4 regions of the Paenirhodobacter sp. YD-8 genome follow, and region 1 is predicted to be linked to each of the others. Evidence: riboswitches for the same ligand, from Rfam matches in the RefSeq annotation. Region 1 holds a riboswitch; each other region holds the start of a gene.
What was found. Region 1 has a riboswitch for cobalamin ahead of bluB (5,6-dimethylbenzimidazole synthase). Riboswitches for the same ligand answer to the same signal wherever they lie in the genome.
Positions count from the first base shown of each region.

Region 2: linked by a shared signal. The riboswitch ahead of AC0QTQ_RS16850 (DUF1636 family protein) and the one ahead of bluB (5,6-dimethylbenzimidazole synthase) in region 1 are both predicted to bind cobalamin.
Region 3: linked by a shared signal. The riboswitch ahead of nrdH (glutaredoxin-like protein NrdH) and the one ahead of bluB (5,6-dimethylbenzimidazole synthase) in region 1 are both predicted to bind cobalamin.
Region 4: linked by a shared signal. The riboswitch ahead of AC0QTQ_RS16785 (energy-coupling factor ABC transporter permease) and the one ahead of bluB (5,6-dimethylbenzimidazole synthase) in region 1 are both predicted to bind cobalamin.

Region 1 covers NZ_CM152649.1:3,022,097-3,027,538, forward strand. Annotated here, with positions in the region: gene thiE (thiamine phosphate synthase) at 1-498, opposite strand, end outside; gene thiM (hydroxyethylthiazole kinase) at 495-1,283, opposite strand; TPP riboswitch at 1,351-1,445, opposite strand; gene bluB (5,6-dimethylbenzimidazole synthase) at 1,476-2,201, opposite strand; cobalamin riboswitch at 2,251-2,434, opposite strand; gene AC0QTQ_RS14670 (exonuclease domain-containing protein) at 2,430-3,032, opposite strand; gene AC0QTQ_RS14675 (solute carrier family 23 protein) at 3,266-4,546, shown strand; gene AC0QTQ_RS14680 (autotransporter domain-containing protein) at 4,694-5,442, opposite strand, start outside.
Region 2 covers NZ_CM152649.1:3,471,199-3,476,640, reverse strand. Annotated here, with positions in the region: gene AC0QTQ_RS16860 (cobyric acid synthase) at 1-738, opposite strand, end outside; gene cobO (cob(I)yrinic acid a,c-diamide adenosyltransferase) at 1,004-1,624, opposite strand; cobalamin riboswitch at 1,664-1,868, shown strand; gene AC0QTQ_RS16850 (DUF1636 family protein) at 1,968-2,321, shown strand; gene cobW (cobalamin biosynthesis protein CobW) at 2,324-3,367, shown strand; gene cobN (cobaltochelatase subunit CobN) at 3,367-5,442, shown strand, end outside.
Region 3 covers NZ_CM152649.1:1,444,817-1,450,258, forward strand. Annotated here, with positions in the region: gene AC0QTQ_RS07070 (HNH endonuclease) at 191-1,105, shown strand; cobalamin riboswitch at 1,293-1,481, shown strand; gene nrdH (glutaredoxin-like protein NrdH) at 1,579-1,800, shown strand; gene nrdI (class Ib ribonucleoside-diphosphate reductase assembly flavoprotein NrdI) at 1,805-2,221, shown strand; gene nrdE (class 1b ribonucleoside-diphosphate reductase subunit alpha) at 2,290-4,371, shown strand; gene nrdF (class 1b ribonucleoside-diphosphate reductase subunit beta) at 4,454-5,428, shown strand.
Region 4 covers NZ_CM152649.1:3,457,664-3,463,105, reverse strand. Annotated here, with positions in the region: gene AC0QTQ_RS16795 (cobyrinic acid a,c-diamide synthase CobB) at 1-702, shown strand, start outside; gene cobA (uroporphyrinogen-III C-methyltransferase) at 699-1,448, shown strand; cobalamin riboswitch at 1,468-1,684, shown strand; gene AC0QTQ_RS16785 (energy-coupling factor ABC transporter permease) at 1,715-2,380, shown strand; gene cobF (precorrin-6A synthase (deacetylating)) at 2,426-3,178, shown strand; partial or broken gene AC0QTQ_RS16775 (LysR substrate-binding domain-containing protein) at 3,175-3,982, opposite strand; gene AC0QTQ_RS16770 (YeiH family protein) at 4,083-5,087, shown strand; gene AC0QTQ_RS16765 (fumarylacetoacetate hydrolase family protein) at 5,090-5,442, opposite strand, start outside.

The DNA of each region.
Region 1 (5,442 bases):
GGCGTCGCGCGCGGTAAGGCCGCCGATCGCCAGGCAGGGCAGCGGGCTGCGCGCGGCGATCGCGGCAAAGCCCGCGATCCCGATCGGCGGCGCGGCATCGGGTTTCGAGCCCGTCGCATGCACCGGCCCGACGCCGAGGTAATCGACGCCCTCGGGCACCGCGGCAAGCTGCGCCTCGGCCTCGATCGACAGGCCCAGCACCACGCCCGGTCCGATGCGGCGGCGGATCGCGGCGGGGTCGCCGTCGCCCTGCCCGATATGCAGCCCCGGCGCGCCGGTCTCGCGCGCCACCTCGACCCGGTCGTTGATGACGAGCTGCGCGCCAAGCGGCGCCAGCTCGGCCATCAGCCGGCGCGCAAGCGCGGCGAAATCGGCATCGGGCAGGGTCTTGTCACGCAGCTGCACCCAGCCCGCGCCGCCGCGCGCCGCGGCCAGCGCCTGCGCGATCACGTCGTGCGGGGCATGGGCGTCGGTGATGAAGCAGAGCGGCGGGATCATGTGCACACGATCCGCGCGCGGGCGGTGAGCGCCTCGGGGGTGAGGGCGGCAAGCGCGTCGAGGAAGGCCACCTGGAACGAGCCCGGCCCGGCCGCGACCGCGCCGGCCTCTTCCCCCGCAAGGCCATAGAAGGCCAGCGCCGCGACGGTGGCCGCGAAGGGCTCCTGTCCGACGCAGAAGGCACCGACGACCCCGGTCAGCGCGCAGCCAAGCGCCGTCACCCGCGGCATCATCGCATGGCCATTCGCCACCTCGGCGCTTTGCCGGCCATCGGTGACGAAATCCACCGCCCCGGTCACCGCGACGACGGCCCCGCTGCGGCGGGCAAGGTCGCGTGCCGCGGCATGGGCCATGGCCACGGCATCGGTCGCATCCGCCCCCTTCCCTGCCGTCTGCGCCCCGGCCAGCGCCAGGATCTCGGAGGCATTGCCGCGGATCACCGTGGGCGCGCGCGACACGAGCCGCGCGCCCACCTCGCGCCGATAGCCGGTCGCACCGACCGCCACGGGGTCAAGCACCCAGGGCCGGCCCGCCGCGACGGCGGCCGCGGCCGCCTCTTCCATCGCCTGCACCCAGGGCGGCGAGAGCGTGCCGATGTTGACGGTCAGCGCCTGAGCGAGGCCCGCGAACTCGGCCGCCTCCTCGCGCGCATGGATCATCGCGGGCGAGGCCCCCGCCGCCAGCAGCACATTCGCCATCACGTTCATCGCGACGTAATTGGTGATGTTGTGCACCAGGGGCGCGGTCTGCCGCATCACCGCAAGGAATTTGCCCGGGTCTTCCATCGTGATCTCCTCCACATGCGCCGGGGCCGGGAGGGATCGGGAGAGACAGCGGAGGGCAGATGCGCTCCGGGTCTTCCGCGCGCCTCCCTCCGCCGGCATTATCCGGTTCAGGTTCTAAGGGTTCTTCTCAGCCCGGTTGCCCGAGCGCCCCTGTCGCTATGGCCAAAGACCTCGCATCCGGCCCGCCCGCTGTCAAGCACCCGAACGGTCAGGCGCCGCGGCTCCCCCGGCGGCAGGCTCCCACGCCGGCCCGCCCCATCGGTCGGTGCAGGTCATCTGGGCAAGCGCGTGGCGCGTCGCCCAGCCCCGCGCCTCGAGCTCGGGCGCGTCGAACAGCTCCGTCACATGGCCGAGGCAGAGATAGGCCACCGGCACCACATGCTCGGGCAGACCGAGGATGCGGCGCAGATCGGCATCGCGGAAGATGCTGACCCAGCCGACGCCGATGCCCTCGGCGCGCGCCGCAAGCCACAGGTTCTGCACCGCGCAGACGGTCGAATAGAGGTCGGTGTCGGTGTCATGGGTGCGGCCCAGCACCACCGGCCCGCCACGGCGCCGGTCGCAGGTGATGCACAGGTTGAGCGGCGCCTCGCTGATCCCCTGCAGCTTCAGCGCCGAATACAGCGCGCGGCGGCCGCCCTCGAACATCTCGCGGGCCTCGTCATTCGCACGCTCGAAGGCGGTGCGGATCTCGCCGCGCACGCCCGCATCGCGGATCACGAGGAAGTTCCACGGCTGCGACAGCCCGACCGAGGGCGCGGCATGGGCGGCGGCCAGAAGCCGCGCCAGCACCGCATCGTCGATCGGATCGGGCAGGAACTGCCCGCGCACGTCGCGCCTTTCATGGATGGCCCGATAGACGGCCTCGCGTTCGGGCGCGGAGAAGGCTCCGGCCGGCTTCAGTCCGATTGGCTGCATGACAAATCCCCTGCCTGACAGACCTGCGGCCCCGCCGCCGTCCGCGCGTCGGGGTCTGTGGCGTCCGGCCGGTCTTCTGACTTGGCTTCGCCCCGATGCGGCGCCTTCCCGGCCGAAGCCAGTGGCCATGCCGCCCGGTCCACCTTACAGCGTTGGGCACGTCACGGATCTGCACCGTGTTCCCGATTATCCCCGACGCAACGCGCCCGGGCACCGAACAGGTCCTGACTAGCCGCGTTGCACGCGCCGCGCAACAGGCGCGCGGGCGGGGCCCAGAAGCGCCTCGAAATCCAGCCCGGTGCGGCGCTCGGCCTGCAGCACCACCTCGGCCGCGGCGCGCGCATCTTCGCCCGCGTCGTGATGCTCGAAGCGCAAATCGAGCTGCGCCTTCAGATGGCCAAGCCCGTGCCCGCCATTGCCGATGAACTCGGGCCAGGCGCGGCGCGCGATCCGCACGCTGTCGCCCCAGCGCCAGCCGGGCGCCACCCGCCCGGCCGCACCATAGGCGCCCTCGATCGCGCGGCGGTCGAAGCTGCTGTGCTGGATGATGAGGTGGCGCGACAGCAAGGGTTCGAGCGGCGCGATCGCACGGGCGAAATCGGGCGCGCCCAGCACCTGCTCGGGACCGATGCCATGCAGCTGCACGTTGAAGGACGAAAAGCGCACCTGCGGATCCACGAGCGTGACCCAGCTTTCGATGCCGCCATCCGCCCGCACGCAGGCGATGCCGATCTGGCAGATGCTGGCGGCGTCCGAGCAGGCGGTCTCGACATCGAGCGCGACGAAGCGGAAGGCGCCTTCGGGCACGCGCATCAGGCCCGCGGCGCTCATGCCGCGCCCCCGCATCCCGCCTGCCGCCCGTTTCGCCTGTGCCGTTCCCGCATCGCCCGCCCCTGCCTGACTTCGCCCGCAAGATAGGCCGGCGCACCCCGCCGGCGCAACGCCGATCCCCGGCCCGGCCCATTCGTCGCAGCCGGTGACGGGGCGGAACCGCCATCGGGGCTGGCGCAAGCGCCCGCCGCGGCAGTATGGCGGGGCAACGCAACACAGACCCCGAGGAATCAATGTCCTATTTCCCGACATGGCGCCCCGCGACGGGCAATGTGGTGATGCCGGACGAACGGCTGCCGGCTGCCGCCTCGCTCACCATGGGCGTCCAGCACCTGCTGGCGATGTCCGGCTCGACCATCGTCGCGCCGATCCTGATGGGCTTCGACCCGAATGTGGCGGTGTTCTTCTCCGGCATCGGCACGCTTCTGTTCTTCATCCTGACCGCCGGCCGGGTGCCGAGCTATCTCGGCTCGTCCTTCGCCTTCATCGCGGTGGTGCTGGCGGTGACCGCCCAGCCCGGCGCGACGATCGCCACCGCGCTTGGCGGCATCGTCGCCTGCGGCGCGATCTATGCGCTGATCGGGCTCATCGTGATGGCCGTGGGCGCGGGCTGGGTCGAGAAGCTGATGCCGCCGGTCGTCACCGGCACCATCGGCATGGCGATCGGGCTCAACCTCGCGCCGGTCGCGGTGAACCAGCTCAACGCCTTCGGCACGCCGACTGCCGGGCACCTGACGGTCGCCCTGCTCACCGTGCTGTGCATGGCGCTGATCTCGAGCTATGGCCCGCGCGCCACCCGCCGGGTCTCGGTGCTCCTGGCGCTCGCCTTCGGCTATGCGCTGGTGCTGGTGCTGGGCAACGGACTTGGCTTCGTGCCGGGGATCGACTTCGCCAAGGTCGGCGAGGCCGCCTGGTTCGGCCTGCCGAAATTCGTGTCGCCCGAGTTCCACTGGTCGGCGGTGACCCTGATCGCCCCGGTGGCAATCGTGCTGGTGGCCGAGAACCTCGGCCATATCAAGGCGCTTGGCGCGATCACCGGGCAGAACATGGACCGCTTCATCGGCCGCGGCTTCGTCGCCGACGGACTGGCGACGATGGTCGCGGGCTCGGGCGGCGGTACCGGCGTCACCACCTATGCCGAGAACATCGGCGTGATGGCGATGACCAAGGTCTATTCGACCCTCGTCTTCGTGGTCGCGGCGCTGGTCGCGATCCTGCTCGGCCTGTCGCCGAAATTCGGCGCGCTCCTGCAGACGATCCCGGCGCCGGTTCTGGCCGGTCTCTCGGTCTCGGTCTTCGGGCTGATCGCCTCGGCGATGGCGCGGATCTGGATCGAGGCAAAGGTCGACTTCTCGGACCCGCGCAACCTGTTCACCGCGGGCGTCGCGCTGATCTTCGGTGGCGGTGACTTCACCCTGCGGATCGGCGAGTTCGCCCTTGGCGGCATCGGCACCTCGACGCTGGCGGCGCTGCTCCTCTATCAGCTGCTCGGCTTCGGCCGGAAGACGGCCTGAACCGCCGCCAGCCCATCGGCACAAAACGACAAGGACGGCCCCGCGGGGCCGTCCTTTCGATTTCCGGGCCGCCCCCCGCCCCTGCCGAGACGGGACGCGGCCCTTGCGCCGGCGCTGCGGGGCGGGCAGCGCCGGACGTTCGTGAACTCAGAACTCCACCCGCAGGCTGACGCTGCCGGCAAGCTGTGCATCGCTGCCGTTGCCGATCATCGTGCTGCCCGACAGCGACAGCAGCGTCGACGGCGCAAGGGTCACATCGAGGTCGACGCCGATCCGGCCCCAGTCCCGCGCCGGCGCCGGCACCGCCGCCGACACCGCGCCGACACCGAGGATCGTGCCGGTCATCGCCGGTGGCGCGCCATTGAAGCGGTGCACCCATTCGCCGGTCAGCTGGGCGCGCGTGGTCTCGTTCACCCGGAAACCGAAGCGGCCGCCAAGCCGCGCCTCGTCGACGTCGCTGTCGCGCGCCGCCACCTGCATCGGGAAGGCGCCGCCGGTCTCGGTATAGCCGTGGACATGCGCGGTGCCGGTGGTGAAGGCGATCCAGGGCGAGAAGCTCTGCCCCTCGCCGAAGCGCAGCATCTCGGCCCAGTCGGCGCGCAGCCGCAGCGCCCGCACGTCGGCGCGGGTCTTGCCGCGCGAATGGTCGATGCCGCCGCCGTTGCGATAGGCGCGGTCGAGGTCGAGATCCCAGTCGGCGCGATAGCCCGTCAGGCTGTAGGTGAAGGGCGTGCCGGCCGGGCGAAAATCGAGCTCGGCCACCAGATGCCGGCCCGTCGCCGCGCTGGTGCCGCCAAGCGCAAGGTCGGTCTCGGTGCGGTCGACACCCGCCCCGATCCCCGCCCGCACCGACGGGCCGAGATCGGCACAGAGCCCGGCCTCGGCACTGTAGATCC
Region 2 (5,442 bases), 450 kb from region 1:
CGAGGCCGGGCCCGAGGCCAGGTCGAGTGCATCCTCGGCGGGCAGGCGATGCGCCGCGGAGAACCAGGGCAGAACGCCGAAACCGGGCCAGCCGGTGCGCGTCTCGATGAAGCGATAGCCGTCGTCGAAGAGCTGAGGGTCGCCGCGGAACTTGTTCACCACAAAGCCGCGCACCAACGCCGCGTCGGCCGGGTCCAGCACCGCCTGCGTGCCGACGATCTGCGCGATCACCCCGCCGCGGTCGATGTCGCCGGCGAGCACCACCGGCACCCCGGCGGCGCGCGCAAAGCCCATGTTGGCGATGTCGTTCGCGCGCAGGTTCACCTCGGCCGGGCTGCCCGCGCCCTCGACGAGGACAAGGTCATGCGCCGCCGAGAGCCGGCCGAAGCTGTCGAGCACCGCCCCCATCAGCCCGGCGCGGAAGGTGGCATAGTCGCGCGCCCCGGTGACGGCGCGCCGCCGCCCCTGAACGATCACCTGCGCCCCGGTCTCGCTCTCGGGCTTCAGCAGCACCGGGTTCATGTCGGTGACGGGCAGAAGCCCCGCCGCCCGCGCCTGAAGCGCCTGCGCCCGGCCGATCTCGCCGCCGTCCGCGGTGACGGCCGCGTTGTTCGACATGTTCTGTGGCTTGAAGGGCGCGACGCTCAGCCCACGCCGCCGCGCCGCCCGGCACAGCCCGGCCACCAGCATCGACTTGCCGACGTTCGAGCCCGTGCCCTGGATCATCAACGCCGTCATCCCCGGACTCCCGCCGTCGCGCGGCCGAGAGTGCGGGAGCCTCCGGCGGAGGTATTTGGGGCCAAGAAGAATGACAGGACGGGGTTTCCAAGACGGCGTCGCGCCTCGGGCCGCCGGGGCGGGGGAGGCGCGACGCTTTCTTCCTGGGCGGTCATCGGGACCTCTCCCTGTACCGCAGATCGATTCTTGCAGGGCAAGGTTGAGATTTCCTTTTCTTCTTGGTCGAAATACCTCGGGGGTCCGGGGGCTGGCCCCCGGTCCGGGCTCAGAACTCGACGCCGGGCTGGGCCTTGATGCCGGCGCGGAACGGGTGCTTGACCAGCGTCATCTCGGTCACCAGATCGGCCGCCTCGATCAGTGCCTCGGCGGCGTTGCGGCCGGTCAGGATGACATGGGTCATCTCGGGCTTCTCGTCGCGTAGGAAGGCCAGGACCTCGTCGAGGTCGAGATAGCCATAGCGCAGCGCGATGTTGATCTCGTCGAGCAGCACCATGCGGATCTCGGGGTCGCGGATCAGCTCCTTGGCCTTCTCCCAGCCGGCGCGGGCGGCGGCGATGTCGCGCTCGCGGTCCTGGGTCTCCCAGGTGAAGCCCTCGCCCGAGGCGACGAAGCGGCACAGATCGCCGAAATGGGTGGTGATCAGGCGCCGCTCGCCGGTGTCCCAGCTGCCTTTGATGAACTGCACCACGGCGCAGGGCATCTCATGCGCAATGGCGCGCAGGATCATCCCGAAGCCCGACGAACTCTTGCCCTTGCCCGGCCCGGTATGGACGATGATCAGCCCCTTCTCGCCGGTCTTCGTCGCCATCATCCGGTCGCGCGCGGCCTTCTTCCTGGCCATCTTCGCGGCGTGGCGGGCGGCGTCGGCTTCGGTCTCGGGCGTCATCGCGGCTCTCCTTCGGCTTGACAAATCGCGCGCCCGGGCCTCTGGTGGCCGCGCGTTGGTTCCTGTCCTACGACAGGCGAAGAGGGAATGCGATAGGGCCTTGCCGGGCCTCAAGCGCAGCCGCCCCCGCGACCGTGACCGGAAAGGTCGCCCAAGCCACTGGCCTTTGGCCGGGAAGGTGGGCGCCCGTTGGGGAAACCCTGGATCCGCAAGCCGGGAGACCTGCCAGCGCTGACGATTACGGGCGGACGGGGTGTGCCGCGACCGGGTGGATTGCCGGTCGCCCCCGTGTGCCCGCCGATCCCTTGGCCAGCCCCCTTTCCGCGAACTGGAAGGACGGGCGATGACCGCGACACTTCATGTCTGCACCACCTGCCGCAGGGCGGGCGAGGACCCCGGCGAGGGCGCGCGCCCCGGTGCCGCGCTGCTGGCCGCACTGGCCGCGGGCTCCTGCCCCGAGGGGCTGCGCATCCGGGGCGTCGAATGCCTTTCGGCCTGTGCGCAGGGCTGTGCCGTGGCGCTGAGCGCGCCGGGCAAGTGGAGCTATGTCTACGGCCGCCTGAGCCCCGAGAACGCCGCCGAGATCCTCTCCGGCGCCGCGCTCTATGTCGCCAGCGCCGACGGGCTCGTGCCCTGGCGCGCGCGCCCCGAGATCTTCCGCAAGCAAAGCCTTGCCCGCATCCCCCCGCAGGAGTGACCATGACCGACCTGACCAAGATCCCCGTCACCGTGATCACCGGCTTTCTCGGTGCCGGCAAGACCACGCTCATCCGCCATCTGATGGCGAACCCGCAGGGCCGGCGCCTGGCGATCCTGGTGAACGAGTTCGGCACCGTGGGCGTCGACGGCGACATCCTGCGCGCCTGTGCCGACGAGAGCTGTCCGCTCGACAATATCGTCGAACTGGCGAACGGCTGCATCTGCTGCACCGTCGCCGACGCGTTCATCCCGACGATCGAGGCGCTTCTGGCCCAGCCTATCCGCCCCGACCACATCCTGATCGAGACCTCGGGCCTTGCCCTGCCGAAGCCGCTGCTCAAGGCCTTCGACTGGCCGGCGATCCGCTCGCGCATCACCGTCGACGGGGTGATTGCGGTCGCCGATGCCGAGGCGGTGGCGGCCGGGCGCTTTGCCCCGGATCTGGCCGCGGTCGATGCGCAGCGCGCCGCCGATGACAGCATTGACCACGAGACGCCGCTGTCCGAGGTGTTCGAGGACCAGATCGCCTGCGCCGATATCGTGCTGTTGTCGAAGGCCGATCTCGCCGGCGAGGCGGGGCTTGCCGCCGCCCGCGCCGCGATCGAGGCCGAGGCGCCGCGGCCGCTGCCGATCCTGCCGATGGTCGAGGGCGCGATCGACCCGGCCGTGGTGCTGGGGCTTGCCGCCGCGGCCGAGGACGACCTTGCCGCGCGCCCCTCGCATCACGACGGCCATGGCGATCACGAGCATGACGATTTCGACACGGTGGTGATCGATCTGCCCGAGGTCGCCGATCCCGAGCGTCTCGTCGCCGCGATCGAGCGGCTGGCGGCCGAGCGCAACATCCTGCGGGTGAAGGGCCATGTCGCGGTCACCGGCAAGCCGATGCGGCTTCTGGTGCAGGCGGTCGGCGCGCGGGTGCGGCGGCAGTTCGACCGGCCCTGGGGCGCCGATCCGCGCCGCTCGGCCCTCGTGGTGATCGCCGAACGCGCCGATGTCGACGCCGGGGCGATCCGCGCCGCGCTGAGCGAGGCCGCCGCCTGATGCATGTCGTCTTCCGCGAAAGCCACGGGCTCGAGGAGACCGAGGTGCCGACCGATCTGGGGCAATCGCCCGCGGATCTGGTGGTGCTGTCCTTCTCGGATTCGGATCTCGGTGCTTTCGCGGAGGGCTGGCATGCGGCGGCGGGGGCGTTGCCGCCCTTGCGGCTTGCCCCCCTGGCCGCGCTGCGCCACCCGGTCTCGGTCGATACCTATCTCGAGCGCACGCTCGGGGGGGCGAAGGCGGTGCTGATCCGGCTGATCGGCGGCGAGGGCTATTGGCCCTATGGCCTTGCCTCGGTGCAGGATCTGGCGCGGCGGCGGGGCATGGCGCTGGCCGTTTTGCCCGCCGATGGCCGGCCCGATCCGCGGCTGGCCGAGGCCTCGACCCTGCCCGCGGAGACGCTCGCCACCCTTGCCGCGCTGTGCGATGCGGGCGGAGCCGAGGCCGCGCGCGCCGCGCTGTGCCACCTGGCCCGCGCCGCGGGCCTGCCCGCGCCCGAGCCCGATGCACCGGCGGCGCTCCCCGAATTCGGCTTCTGGACGCCCGAGGCGGGGGTGACCCCCGCGCCTGTGGGCGAGGGGCCGCGGGTGCTTGTGCCCTGTTACCGCGCCTGGCTGACGGCCGCCGACATGGCGCCGGTCGCGGCGCTGATCGAGGCCCTGCGGGCGGCGGGGTTTCAGGCCACGGCCTGCTTTGCGCCCTCGCTCAAGGCGCCGGGCTTTGCCGACTGGCTCGCCCCGCATCTGGCCGCGGCGCCGCCGGTCGCGGTGGTCAACCTCACCGCCTTTTCGGCGCAGGGCGCGGCGGGGCGCACACCCTTTGACGGGCTCGATGTGCCGGTCTTCCAGGGCGCGCTGTCGACCGCCGCCCGCGCCGACTGGGCCGCGGCCGAGCGTGGCCTGTCGCCCGCCGATCTGGCGATGCACGTCGTGCTGCCCGAGGTCGATGGCCGGATCTTTGCCGGGGTCGTCTCGTTCAAGGCGCCGGCCGCGCGCGACGCGGTGCTGGAACACGCCCGGCTGATCCACGCGCCCGAGCCCGACCGGATCGCCGCGCTGGTGGCGCGGGTTGCGGCCTGGCACCGGCTGGCCACCACCCCGGCCCCGGCGCGGGCGGTGGCCGTGGTGCTGTCGACCTATCCGGGGCGGAGCTGGCAGATGGCCCATGCCGTGGGCCTCGATGCGCTCGCCTCGACCGGGGCGCTGCTCGATGACCTTTCGGCCGAGGGCTATGACATCGCACCGGGGCCGGGGGCCGAGGCGCTGGCGCGCGAGCGGTTGAGCTGGCCGCTGGCGGAATATCAGGCGGCGCTTGCCGCCTTGCCCGCAGTGCTGCGCGACGATCTGGCCGCCGCCTGGGGCGCGCCGGCGGAGGACCCCGCCTGCCACGATGGCGCCTTCCACTTCGCCGCGCTGCGCCGGGGCAAGATCCTGCTGGCGCTGCAGCCCGAACGTGGCGAGGTCACGGCGCGCGAGGCCGACTATCATGACCTCGCCCGGGTGCCGCGGCACGGCTATGTCGCCTTCTACCTGTGGCTGCGGGCGCAGGGGCTGCAGGCGCTCGTGCACATGGGGGCGCATGGCACGCTCGAATGGCTGCCGGGCAAGGCGGTGGCGCTCTCGGCGGCGTGCTGGCCCGAGGCGCTGTTGGGCCCGCTGCCGGTCATTTACCCCTTCATCGTCAACGACCCGGGCGAGGCCGCGCAGGCCAAGCGCCGGCTGGGGGCGGTCACGCTTGGCCACCTGCCGCCGCCGCTGACCGAGGCCGCACTGCCCGAGCGGCTGGCCGGGCTCGAGGCGCTGCTTGACGAATATTCGACCGCCGATGGTCTCGACCCGGCGCGGCGCGACCGGCTGATCGACGCGATCCGCGACGCGGCGGCGGCAAGCGGCGTCGCCGAGGACCTTGGCCTGCCTGCGGGCGCCAGCCCCGCCGAGGCGATCACCCGCATCGACCGCTTCGTCTGCGACCTGAAGGAAAGCCGCTTCGGCGACGGGCTCCACGTCTTCGGCCGGGGCGCCTGTGGCGCGGCCGAGCGCGCGGGGCTGATCGCGGCGCTTGCCGGGCGGCGGGTG
Region 3 (5,442 bases), 1.6 Mb from region 1:
AAGCGGCCGGTGGCTGCGCCATGTATGAACGGCAGCGTTGCGCAGAAATTCACCGGGAAACAGGCCGTCCTCGACGGGGATGGGCGGGCGTATGCGACACTGATCGCGGAGAGGCTAAGCTGCTATTCCTTGTGACGCGAAATAGGAGCCTCTACGGTTGTTTTATCGACCGGAGGGACGCGAGAGAAAAATGCGCCGCTGTATCAAGGAACCAATTCCAGAGATATTTGCCGCTTGGGACGCCATGAAAGGCGCGGCAGATGCGCATGTGCATGGTGACTTCGCCCAGGCCGATGATCTCTTTCGACAAGCGGACTCACCGAAGGTGTGGGATTGGCTCAATTCTTCTTGGGTGGGCGTAATTAAGAATGTCGTGGAGATGAAGCCGCTGGGAGACACCTCGGTCATTCCAAAATCTGAGCGCGATCCTGACCGTAACATCGCACCGGATATTCGTGCAGCGGTTCTTGAGCGTGATGGTTACCGCTGCCGGTACTGCGGCATTCCTGTGGTTCATGCGGATATTCGAAAGATCGCGGCAAAACTGTACCCCGTAGCGGTCGGTTGGGATAGTCGTGACCCGTCGAAGCAACATGCTGGTTTCCAATCCCTTTGGCTGCAATTCGATCATGTTGAGCCCCATAGCCATGGGGGCAGATCGTCGGTTGAAAATGTCGTGATCTCCTGTGCGCTCTGCAATTTTGGCAAAGACCGTTTCACCCTGCGACAGTTGCATGTTGAAGATCCGCGGCTTCGTGAGCCGGAACGGATGGACTACGATGGTCTTGAGCGGCTCAGAGCGTTCGCAATTCCGACGGCGCGGCCACCCAAGGTGAAGAAAGCGGCAGTGGTCTTGCCTGTCAGTGTTCAACCTGCTGTCGGAGCAGAGCGTTATTTCTTCCCGGGCGGCTGGATCAGCTCGGGCTATGTTCTGACGCCCGTGTTTCAAGGCAAATCACGGTGGCTCAAGCTTTCCGACGAGGTGCAGGCCGAACAGGCTGTCAGGGATGGCGTTAAAGGCTGCTTCGTGGTTTGCCGCCCCGAGCTTTTAGCTCGGCGCGGCATCGACGCGGGCCCGTTGCTCGATATTCCTCGAACCGAATGAAAGTGACCGAGGCCAACCTCGCACCCATTGGAAGGGGTGACTGACCGTCCGCAAAGGGCCGGACACGTCGGCCACGACGTTGTGGCTCAATCCAGTTCTCAGGGAGCAGAGCAGTGGTATCGTCAGATACTGACCTGCTCGATTGGTGCGCTATATACCGGATATTGACATGTTTGCCCCGGGTGTATCTAAATGATGTTGTCTTGGTGCCCGCGACTCGTCGCGGGTGAAAAGGGAAGCCGGTGTAAGACCGGCGCTGCCCCCGCAACTGTGAGCGGTGAGCCGACCCCGTTGATCCACTGGCGCGCTGCGCCGGGAAGGAGGGGGAAGCGATCGAACCGCGAGCCAGGAGACCTGCCAGGACGCAAGAGACGAACCGGTCGGTGGGCCCGGAGGCGTTGTGCAATGCGGCGCGTCCGCATCTGCCCGCGTCCCTGATCCTGCCGCCCTATGGCACAGACAAGGGACCCGAGATGAGCATCACCGTCTATTCGAAACCGGCCTGCGTGCAATGCACCGCCACCACCCGTGCGCTGGCCGCCCGCGGCCTTGCCTTCGACCTCATCGATCTGACCGAGGATGCCGAGGCGCTCGCCCGGGTCACCGAGCTCGGCTATCGGCAGGCGCCGGTGGTGATGACCGGCGATGACCACTGGGCGGGGTTCCGGCCCGACAAGATCGCGGCGCTGGCCTGAGCGGATGGGCGGGCTTGTCTATTTCTCCTCGCGCTCGGGCAATACCGCGCGCTTCATCCGTGCGCTCGGCCTGCCCGCCGATCGGATCCCGGTCGCGGCCGAGGCGCCGATGCCCGCCCCCCGCGCGCCCTTCGTTCTGGTGACGCCGACCTATGCCGACGGGGCAGGGCGCGGCGCCGTCCATAAACAGGTGATCCGGTTTCTGAACGATCCGGACTCCCGCGCGCAGCTGCGCGGCGTGATCGCCAGCGGCAACCGCAATTTCGGCGCGCTCTTCGCGCTTGCCGGCGATGTCATCGCGCAAAAATGCGCGGTGCCGGTGCTCTATCGCTTCGAGCTGGCCGGCACGCCCACCGATATCGCCCGTGTCACAGAAGGACTGGACAGGTTTTGGAAGACGCAATTCTCGACCGCGATCTGAGCGACGCCGCCCCGGCCAAGGGCGTGCCCGCCGAATGGCAGGGGCTCGACTATCATGCGCTGAACGCGATGCTGAACCTTTACGACGATCAGGGGCGCATCCGCTTCGACGCCGACCGCATGGCCGCGCGGCAGTATTTCCTGAGCCACGTGAACCAGAACACCGTGTTCTTCCACTCGCTCGAGGAAAAGCTGCGCTACCTGGTCGAGGAGGGCTATTACGAGGGCCATGTCCTTGACCAGTACGACGCCGGTTTCCTCGCGCGGATCTGGGACGCGGCCTTTCGCGTCAAGTTCCGCTTCCCGACCTTCCTCGGCGCGTTCAAGTATTACACCAGCTATACGCTGAAGACCCGCGACGGGAAGCGCTACCTCGAACGCTTCGAGGACCGGGTGGTGATGGTCGCGCTGACGCTCGCCCGCGGCGACGAGGCGCTGGCGCTGCGGCTGATGCACGAAATGCTGGCCGGCCGGTTCCAGCCGGCGACGCCCACCTTCCTCAATGCCGGCAAGGCGCAGCGCGGCGAGCTGATCTCGTGCTTCCTGCTGCGCATCGAGGACAACATGGAGAGCATCGGCCGGGCGATCAATTCGGCGCTGCAGCTGTCGAAGCGCGGCGGCGGCGTGGCCTTGATGCTGACCAACATCCGCGAGCAGGGCGCCGCGATCAAGGGGATCGAGAACCAGTCCTCGGGGGTGATCCCGGTGATGAAACTGCTCGAGGACAGTTTCAGCTATGCCAACCAGCTGGGCGCGCGGCAGGGTGCGGGGGCGGTCTATCTGAACGCCCATCACCCCGACATCCTGCGTTTCCTCGACACCAAGCGCGAGAATGCCGACGAGAAGATCCGGATCAAGACGCTGTCCCTTGGCGTCGTCATCCCCGACATCACCTTCGAACTCGCGAAGCGCAACGAGGAGATGTACCTGTTCTCGCCGCATGACGTGGAGAAGGTCTATGGCAAGCCCTTCTCGGAGATCTCGGTGACCGAGCGCTACCGCGAGATGGTCGACAACCCGAAGATCCGCAAGCGCAAAATCAATGCGCGTGCCTTCTTCCAGACGCTCGCCGAGATCCAGTTCGAGAGCGGCTATCCGTACCTGATGTTCGAGGACACGGTAAACCGGGCGAACCCGGTGGCGGGGCGGATCACCATGTCGAACCTATGCTCGGAAATCCTGCAGGTGAACGAGGCGTCGGAGTTCAACGACGACCTGAGCTATCGCCACCTCGGCACCGACATCTCGTGCAACCTCGGCTCGCTCAACATCGCCAAGGCGATGGATGGCGGCGACCTCGGCGCCACGGTCGAGGCCGCGGTGCGGGCGCTGAACGCGGTCAGCGAGATGTCGGCGATCGACTCGGTACCCTCGATCCGGCGCGGCAACGACGAAAGCCACGCGATCGGGCTGGGCCAGATGAACCTGCATGGCTTCCTGGCCCGCGAGCGCATCCATTACGGCAGCCCCGAGGGTATCGACTTCACCAATATCTATTTCGCCACGGTGCTGTACCACTGCTTGCGCGCCTCGAACGTGCTGGCGCGCGAGCGCGGGCGCAGCTTCGTCGGGTTTGAGAATTCGACATATGCCGATGGCCGTTTCTTCGAGAAATACGTGACCCGCGACTGGCTGCCCGAGACCGAGACGGTGACCGACCTTTTCGAGCGCTTCGGCATCGCCGTGCCCACCCGCGCGGATTGGGCCGCGCTGCGGGACGCGGTGATGGAGGGCGGGCTTTACAACCGCAACCTGCAGGCGGTGCCGCCCACCGGCTCGATCAGTTACATCAACAACGCCACCTCCTCAATCCATCCGATCACCGCGAAGATCGAGATCCGGAAAGAGGGCAAGATCGGCCGGGTCTATTACCCCGCCGCCTATATGACGAACGAGAACCTTGAGTTCTATCGCGACGCCTATGAGATCGGACCCGAGGCGATCGTCGACACCTATGCGGCGGCGACCCAGCATGTCGATCAGGGGTTGTCGCTGACGCTGTTCTTCAAGGACACGGCCAGCACGCGCGACATCAACCGCGCGCAGATCCATGCCTGGAAGGCGGGGATCAAGACGATCTACTACATCCGCCTGCGGCAGATGGCCCTCGAGGGGACCGAGGTGCAGGGCTGCGTGTCGTGCTCGCTGTGAGGGGGGATCGTGACCGGAGCCGGCCGGGGGCGCTGCCCCCGGACCCCCGGAGTATTTGCGCCAAGAAAAAGGGGCCGAGACGATGAAGGATTTTGCGGGGCGGCCGGTGCCGCGCGCGATCAACTGGAACAGGGTGCAGGACGACAAGGATCTGGAGATCTGGAACCGGCTGACGGTGAACTTCTGGCTGCCCGAGAAAGTGCCGCTGTCGAATGACATCCAGAGCTGGTCGCAGCTGACCGAGGACGAGCAGCGGCTGACGATCCGGGTGTTCACCGGGCTGACGCTTCTGGACACGATCCAGAACACGGTGGGCGCGCCCGCGCTGATGCCCGATGCGGTCACCCCGCATGAGGAGGCGGTGCTGACCAACATCGCCTTCATGGAGGCGGTGCATGCGCGGTCCTATTCCTCGATCTTCTCGACGCTGTGCTCGACCCCGGAGGTAGACGAAGCCTTTCGCTGGTCCGAGGAGAACCCGCATCTGCAGCAGAAGGCGCGTCTGATCCTCGACGAATACGATGCCGCCTCGCAGCCGCTGAAGAAGAAGGTGGCGAGCGTCTTTCTGGAAAGCTTCCTGTTCTATTCGGGCTTCTACCTGCCGATGCACTGGTCGAGCCGGGCGCGGCTGACCAACACCGCCGATCTGATCCGCCTCATCATCCGCGACGAGGCGGTGCATGGCTATTACATCGGCTACAAGTTCCAGCGCGGGATGGAGCGGCTGAGCGCGGCCGAGCGGCAGGAGATCAAGGATTTCGCCTTCGCGCTGATCTTCGATCTTTACGCGATCGAGTGCCGCTATACCGAGACGCTCTATGATCCGCTCGGGCTGAGCGAGGACGTGAAGGCCTTCCTGCATTACAACGCCAACAAGGCGCTGCAGAACCTCGGTTTCGAGAACCTCTTCCCTGACGAGCTGTGCCGGGTGAACCCGGCGATCCTTGCCGCGCTGAGCCCGAACGCCGACGAGAATCACGATTTCTTCTCGGGCTCGGGCTCGTCCTATGTGATCGGCAAGGCGGTTGCGACGGAGGATGCGGACTGGGATTTCTGAGGTGGTCCGCCGCT
Region 4 (5,442 bases), 440 kb from region 1:
GCGGGCACGGTGATCGCGCGCTGCTGCGATCTTGAGCGGATGCAGGCGGTGGCCATGTCCGTGCCGATGGACGCCGGGCCGGTGCCGCGCCTTGCCCCGCCCGGCGGGCGCATCGCGCTGGCCCGCGACGCGGCGTTTTCCTTCGTCTATCCGCATCTTCTGGCCGAATGGCGCGCGGCCGGGGCGACGATCGTGCCATTCTCGCCGCTGGCCGACGAGGCGCCCGACCCGGGTGCCGATGCCTGCTGGCTGCCCGGCGGCTATCCCGAGCTGCACGCGCCGCGGCTGGCTGCCGCCGAGACCTTCCGCGCCGGGCTGTGCGCCTTTGCCGAAACCCGCCCGGTGCATGGCGAATGCGGCGGTTACATGGTGCTTGGCGCGGGGCTCGTCGCGGCCGACGGGGCGCGCTATCCTATGGCCGGGCTCCTCGGGCTCGAAACCTCTTTCGCGACACGCCGGATGCATCTCGGATATCGACTCGCCACGCTTGCGGCGCCCACGCCCGTCGCCCCGCCCGGCACCCGCCTGCGCGGGCACGAGTTCCATTATGCCACGATCCTCGCCCAGCCCGACGCGCCGCTTGCCGCCGTCACCGACGCCACCGGCGCGGCGGTGGCCGAGACCGGCTCGACGCGCCTCACCCCGGGCGGCGGGCGCGTCACCGGCACCTTCTTCCACCTGATCGCAAAGGCCAGCGCATGACCGGCTTCGTCTCCTTCGTTTCCTCCGGCCCGGGCGATCCCGAGCTGATCACCCTCAAGGCGGTCGACCGGCTCAAGCGCGCCGATGTCGTGCTTTACGACGATCTTGCCTCGGGGCCGGTGCTGGACCATGCGGGGCCGGGGGCCGAGCGCATCGCGGTCGGCAAGCGCGCCGGCCGGCCCTCGGCGAAGCAGGAACACGTCAACGCGCTCCTGGTCGAGCACGCGCAGGCCGGCAAGCGCGTGGTGCGGCTGAAGTCGGGCGATTCGGGCATCTTCGGTCGGCTCGAGGAGGAGATCGGCGCGCTTCTGGCCGCCGGAATCCCTTACGAGATCGTGCCGGGCGTGCCCTCGGCCTGTGCCGCGGCGGCGCATGCGGGCATCCCGCTCACGCGCCGGCTGACCGCGCGGCGGCTGCAATTCGTCACCGGCGCCGACGTCACCGGCGGCCTGCCCGAGACGCTCAACTGGGCCGCGCTCGCCGATCCCGGGGTGACCACCGTCGTCTTCATGGGCAAGCGCACCTTCCCGGACCTCGCCCGCGGGCTGATCGCGCAGGGCCTGCCGGCCGACACCCCCGCGATGCTGGCCGAGGCGGTGGGGCAGGAGGGTCAGAGCTTCCTGCGCTCGACCGTGGCGGAGCTGGCCGAGGTGCTGGCGGGCGCGCGCACCGACCATCCGGCGCTGATCTTCTATGGCCCGCTCGCCCCCTTCGGCCTGCCGCCCGGAGAGACCGGCGGCGCTTGACCTGAGCGCGCCGTTGGCGTTTATCTGAACCCCTGCATGGTGCCCATCACGCGCAAAGCGCCGGGCTTCATCGGGAACGGGGAAGGGCGGACCCAGTTGCGGCGCCCGAAGCCCCGGCCGCCCCCGCGACTGTATGCGGCGAGCGCCCTTCACATTGCCACTGGGGGTTTCCCCGGGAAGGCGAAGAGGTGCTGCGACCCGCGAGCCAGGAGACCGGCCAGCAGGCAACCTCAACCGCCGTCGGGTGTGACGGCAAGGAGACCGACATGCATATCGAACCCGGTATCGTCACCGGCGCCAAGCTGCTGCTGAGCTATGCCACCGCTGCCACTGCGGGCGTCTACACGCTGAAGACCGCCTTTGAGGCGATCCGCGCGCAGGGCGCCGTTTCGCTGATCGCCCGCTCGGCGATCGCCACCGCTCTCGTCTTCACCTTCTTCGAGGTGTTGCCGCACATGCCCGTGGGCGTGTCCGAGGTCCACCTGATCCTCGGCTCGACGCTGTTCCTGATCCTCGGCGCGGCGCCGGCGGCGATCGGGCTGGCGCTTGGCCTGCTGGTCCAGGGGCTGTTCTTCGCGCCCTTCGACCTGCCGCAATACGGGATGAACATGACCACGCTGCTGGTGCCGCTCTTCGGCCTGCAGATGCTGGCGAAGCGGCTGATCGCGCCCGGCACGCCCTATGTCGAGCTGCGCTATACGCAGGCCCTCGCGCTCTCGACCGCCTATCAGGGCGGCATCGTCGCCTGGGTCGGCTTCTGGGCCTTCTATGGTCAGGGCTTTGGCGCGGTCTCGCAGGTGGCGACCTTCGGCGTGGCCTACATGACGGTGATCCTCGTCGAACCGCTCGTCGATCTTGGCGTGCTGGCGGTGGCGAAGCGTCTGAACGCGCTGCGCGGCTCGGCCCTCGTCACCCCGCGGCTTTACGCCTGAGGACCTGCGGGCGGCGGGGCACCCTGCCGCCCGCGGACAGCACGCATGATCGAACTGACCCTCATCGGCATCGGCACCGGCAACCCCGGGCATCTGACGCTGCAGGCGATCGACGCGATGAACGCGGCCGATCTGGTGCTGATCCCGCTCAAGGGCGCCGAGAAGTCGGACCTTGCCGGGCTGCGCCGCACGCTGTGCGAAACCCATCTGCGCACACCCGGCCCGCGCATCGTCGACTTCGCCTTGCCGGTGCGCGAGGCGGAAAATCCCTCCTACCGGCAAGGCGTGGACGACTGGCACGACGCCATCGCCGCCGCCTGGGAGCGCGAGATCCGCGCGCAGATCGGCGCCGTGGGGCGGGTGGCGCTCCTGGTCTGGGGCGACCCCTCGCTTTACGATTCGACGCTGCGCATCGCGGCGCGGCTGGCCCGGGTGCTGCCGGTGACGACCCGCGTCATTCCCGGCATCACCGCGGTGCAGGCGCTCTGCGCCGCCCATGCGATCCCGCTCAACGAGATCGGCGCGCCGGTCGTGATCACCACCGGGCGGCGGCTGCGCGACGACGGCTGGCCCGAGGGTGCCGACACGGTTGTGGTGATGCTCGACGGCGGTTGCGCCTTCACCACGCTTGCGCCCGAGGGGGTGACGATCTGGTGGGGCGCCTTCGTCGGCATGGCCGAAGAGGTTCTGCACGCGGGCCCCCTGGCAGAGGCCGGGCCCGAGATCCTGGCCACCCGCGCCGCCGCGCGCGCCGCACATGGCTGGATCATGGACATCTACCTGCTGCGGCGCAGCTAACCCGCAAGCTCAAGGAACGCCGCCATCGCCCGGGTCCGGTGGCGTTCGGGGTGGCTCAGCGCGGTGAACGGCCGCTCGGCGCCGGGCAGGGGGGCAAGCGTGACCGCGCCCGAGGCCACGGCATGTTCCGCGACGCGTTCGGACAGCGCCGAGATCCCGCCGCCCGCCGCCACCGCGGCCAGCACCGCCTCGTTCGAGGGCAGCTCCAGCACCACCTCGAGCGCCGCCGGGTCGAGGCCCAGCCGGTCGAGCGCGGCAAGGGCGACCGAGCGCGTGCCCGAGCCCTCCTCGCGCAGGCCCCACCAGAACCAGCCGGTCGCGCGCCACCGCGCGGGCGCGCAGCTCGCCCTCGCTTACCGCCCCCTCGACAAAGCCGAGATCGGCCGCCCCGGCGCGCACCGCCCCCGCGACCTGCGCGGTATTGCCGACATCGAGCCGCAGCCGCACCTGCGGATGGGTGGCGCGAAACCGCACCAGCAGCGCCGGCAGCCAATAGCTTGCCACCGTCTGGCTCGCCCAGATCCGCAGCACGCCCTGCGGCCGCGCGCCGAGATCATCGAGCACCGCCCGCGCCGTCTCCAGCCGGTCGAGTGCCGCCCGCGCCTCGGGCACGAAGGCCGCGCCCTCGGCGGTCAGCACGATGCGCCGGCCGATCCGGTCGAAAAGCTGTACGTCATGGGCGCGCTCGAGTGTGGCCAGCGACGCCGAGACCGCCGATTGCGTCAGGCCAAGCGCCTCGGCCGCGCGGGTGACATGGGCGCGGTCGGCGACGGCCAGGAAGATGCGGAGCTGTTCGGGCGTCATGCGAGATTAATAAGTAGAAACGAACGATTTTACCAGAATTATGAATTGGAATTGTTGAATGCGTCGGGCGATGAGGGGGCATCCAGCGAAAGTTCCAGCCATGACCTCTGTCGTTCTTCCCCGCCCGGCGCTGCCTTTGCGCCTTGTCGCCCCCGGCCTTGCGCTCTGCCTTGCCCTTGCGCTGCTCGCGATGGCGGGGCAGGCGGTGCTGGGCATCGCCGCGCTCAGCCCGCTTGTTCTCGCGCTGATCCTGGGCGTCGTCTGGCGCAATACCCTCGGCACCATCGCCGTGCTGCAACCGGGCATCGCCTTCTCGCTCAAGCGGGTGCTGCGCGCGGGGGTGGTGCTTCTGGGGTTCCAGCTGACGCTGACGCAGGCGGCCTCGGTCGGTGTCTCGGGCCTTGCGGTGATTGCGGTGACGCTGGTCGCGACCTTCACCGTGACGAAGCTGCTCGGCCGGCTTCTGGGCGTCCCGGCGCCGCTGGCCGAGCTGATCGCGGCCGGCAGCTCGATCTGCGGCGCCTCGGCGGTGATCGCGGTGAACACGGTGACGAATGCCGATGACGAGGATGTCGCCTATGCCATCGCCTGTGTCACCGTCTTCGGCACGCTCGCCATGCTGGGCGCGCCGATGCTGGCCGCGGCGATCGACCTTGGCCCGCGCGCCTATGGGCTGTGGACCGGCGCCTCGATCCACGAGGTGGCGCAGGTGGTGGGGGCGGCCTTTGCCCGCGGCGAGGAGGCGGGGCATTTCGGCACTATCGCCAAGCTCAGCCGGGTGATGCTGCTTGCGCCCCTGATCCTGACGCTGGGCGCGCTGCGGCGCGAGCGGGCCGAGGGCGCGGCGCGGCCGCCGCTGCCGTGGTTCGTCTTCGGCTTCATCGCGGTGGTGCTGCTGAACACCGTGCTGCCGCCCGCGCCTGCGCTGCATGCGGCGATCGCCAGGGGCACTGCCTTCCTGCTCACCGTGGCGCTGGCGGCGATGGGGCTCGAAACCGACATCCGCCGGCTGAAGGCGCGCGGGCTGCGGCCGCTGGCGCTTGGCGCGCTGGCGGCGGTCTTCATCTCGGGCCTCGCCTTCGCGCTGGTGCAGCTGGTGGCCTGAGCTTACTCCGGCGCGGTGATCGTCAGCCGCACCGGGGCCAGCCCGGCGATCGTGCCCTCGAGCACATCGCCCGGCCCGACCGCCCCCACGCCGGACGGCGTGCCGGTCATCACCAGATCGCCCGGCCCGAGGTGGTAAAGCGTCGACAGATGCGCGAGCAGCGCCGGCACCGACCAGATCATCTCGCCCAGGCCCGAGCCCTGCCGCGGCGCGCCGTTCACGGTGAGCGCGATCGCCTGATCCGCCACCGCACCGAAGGTGGCGGCGGGGGTGATCTCGGCGATGATGGCCGAGCCCTCGAAATCCTTGCCGGTGTCCCAGGGATGGCGCTTCGCCTTCGCCGCCGCCTGCAGAT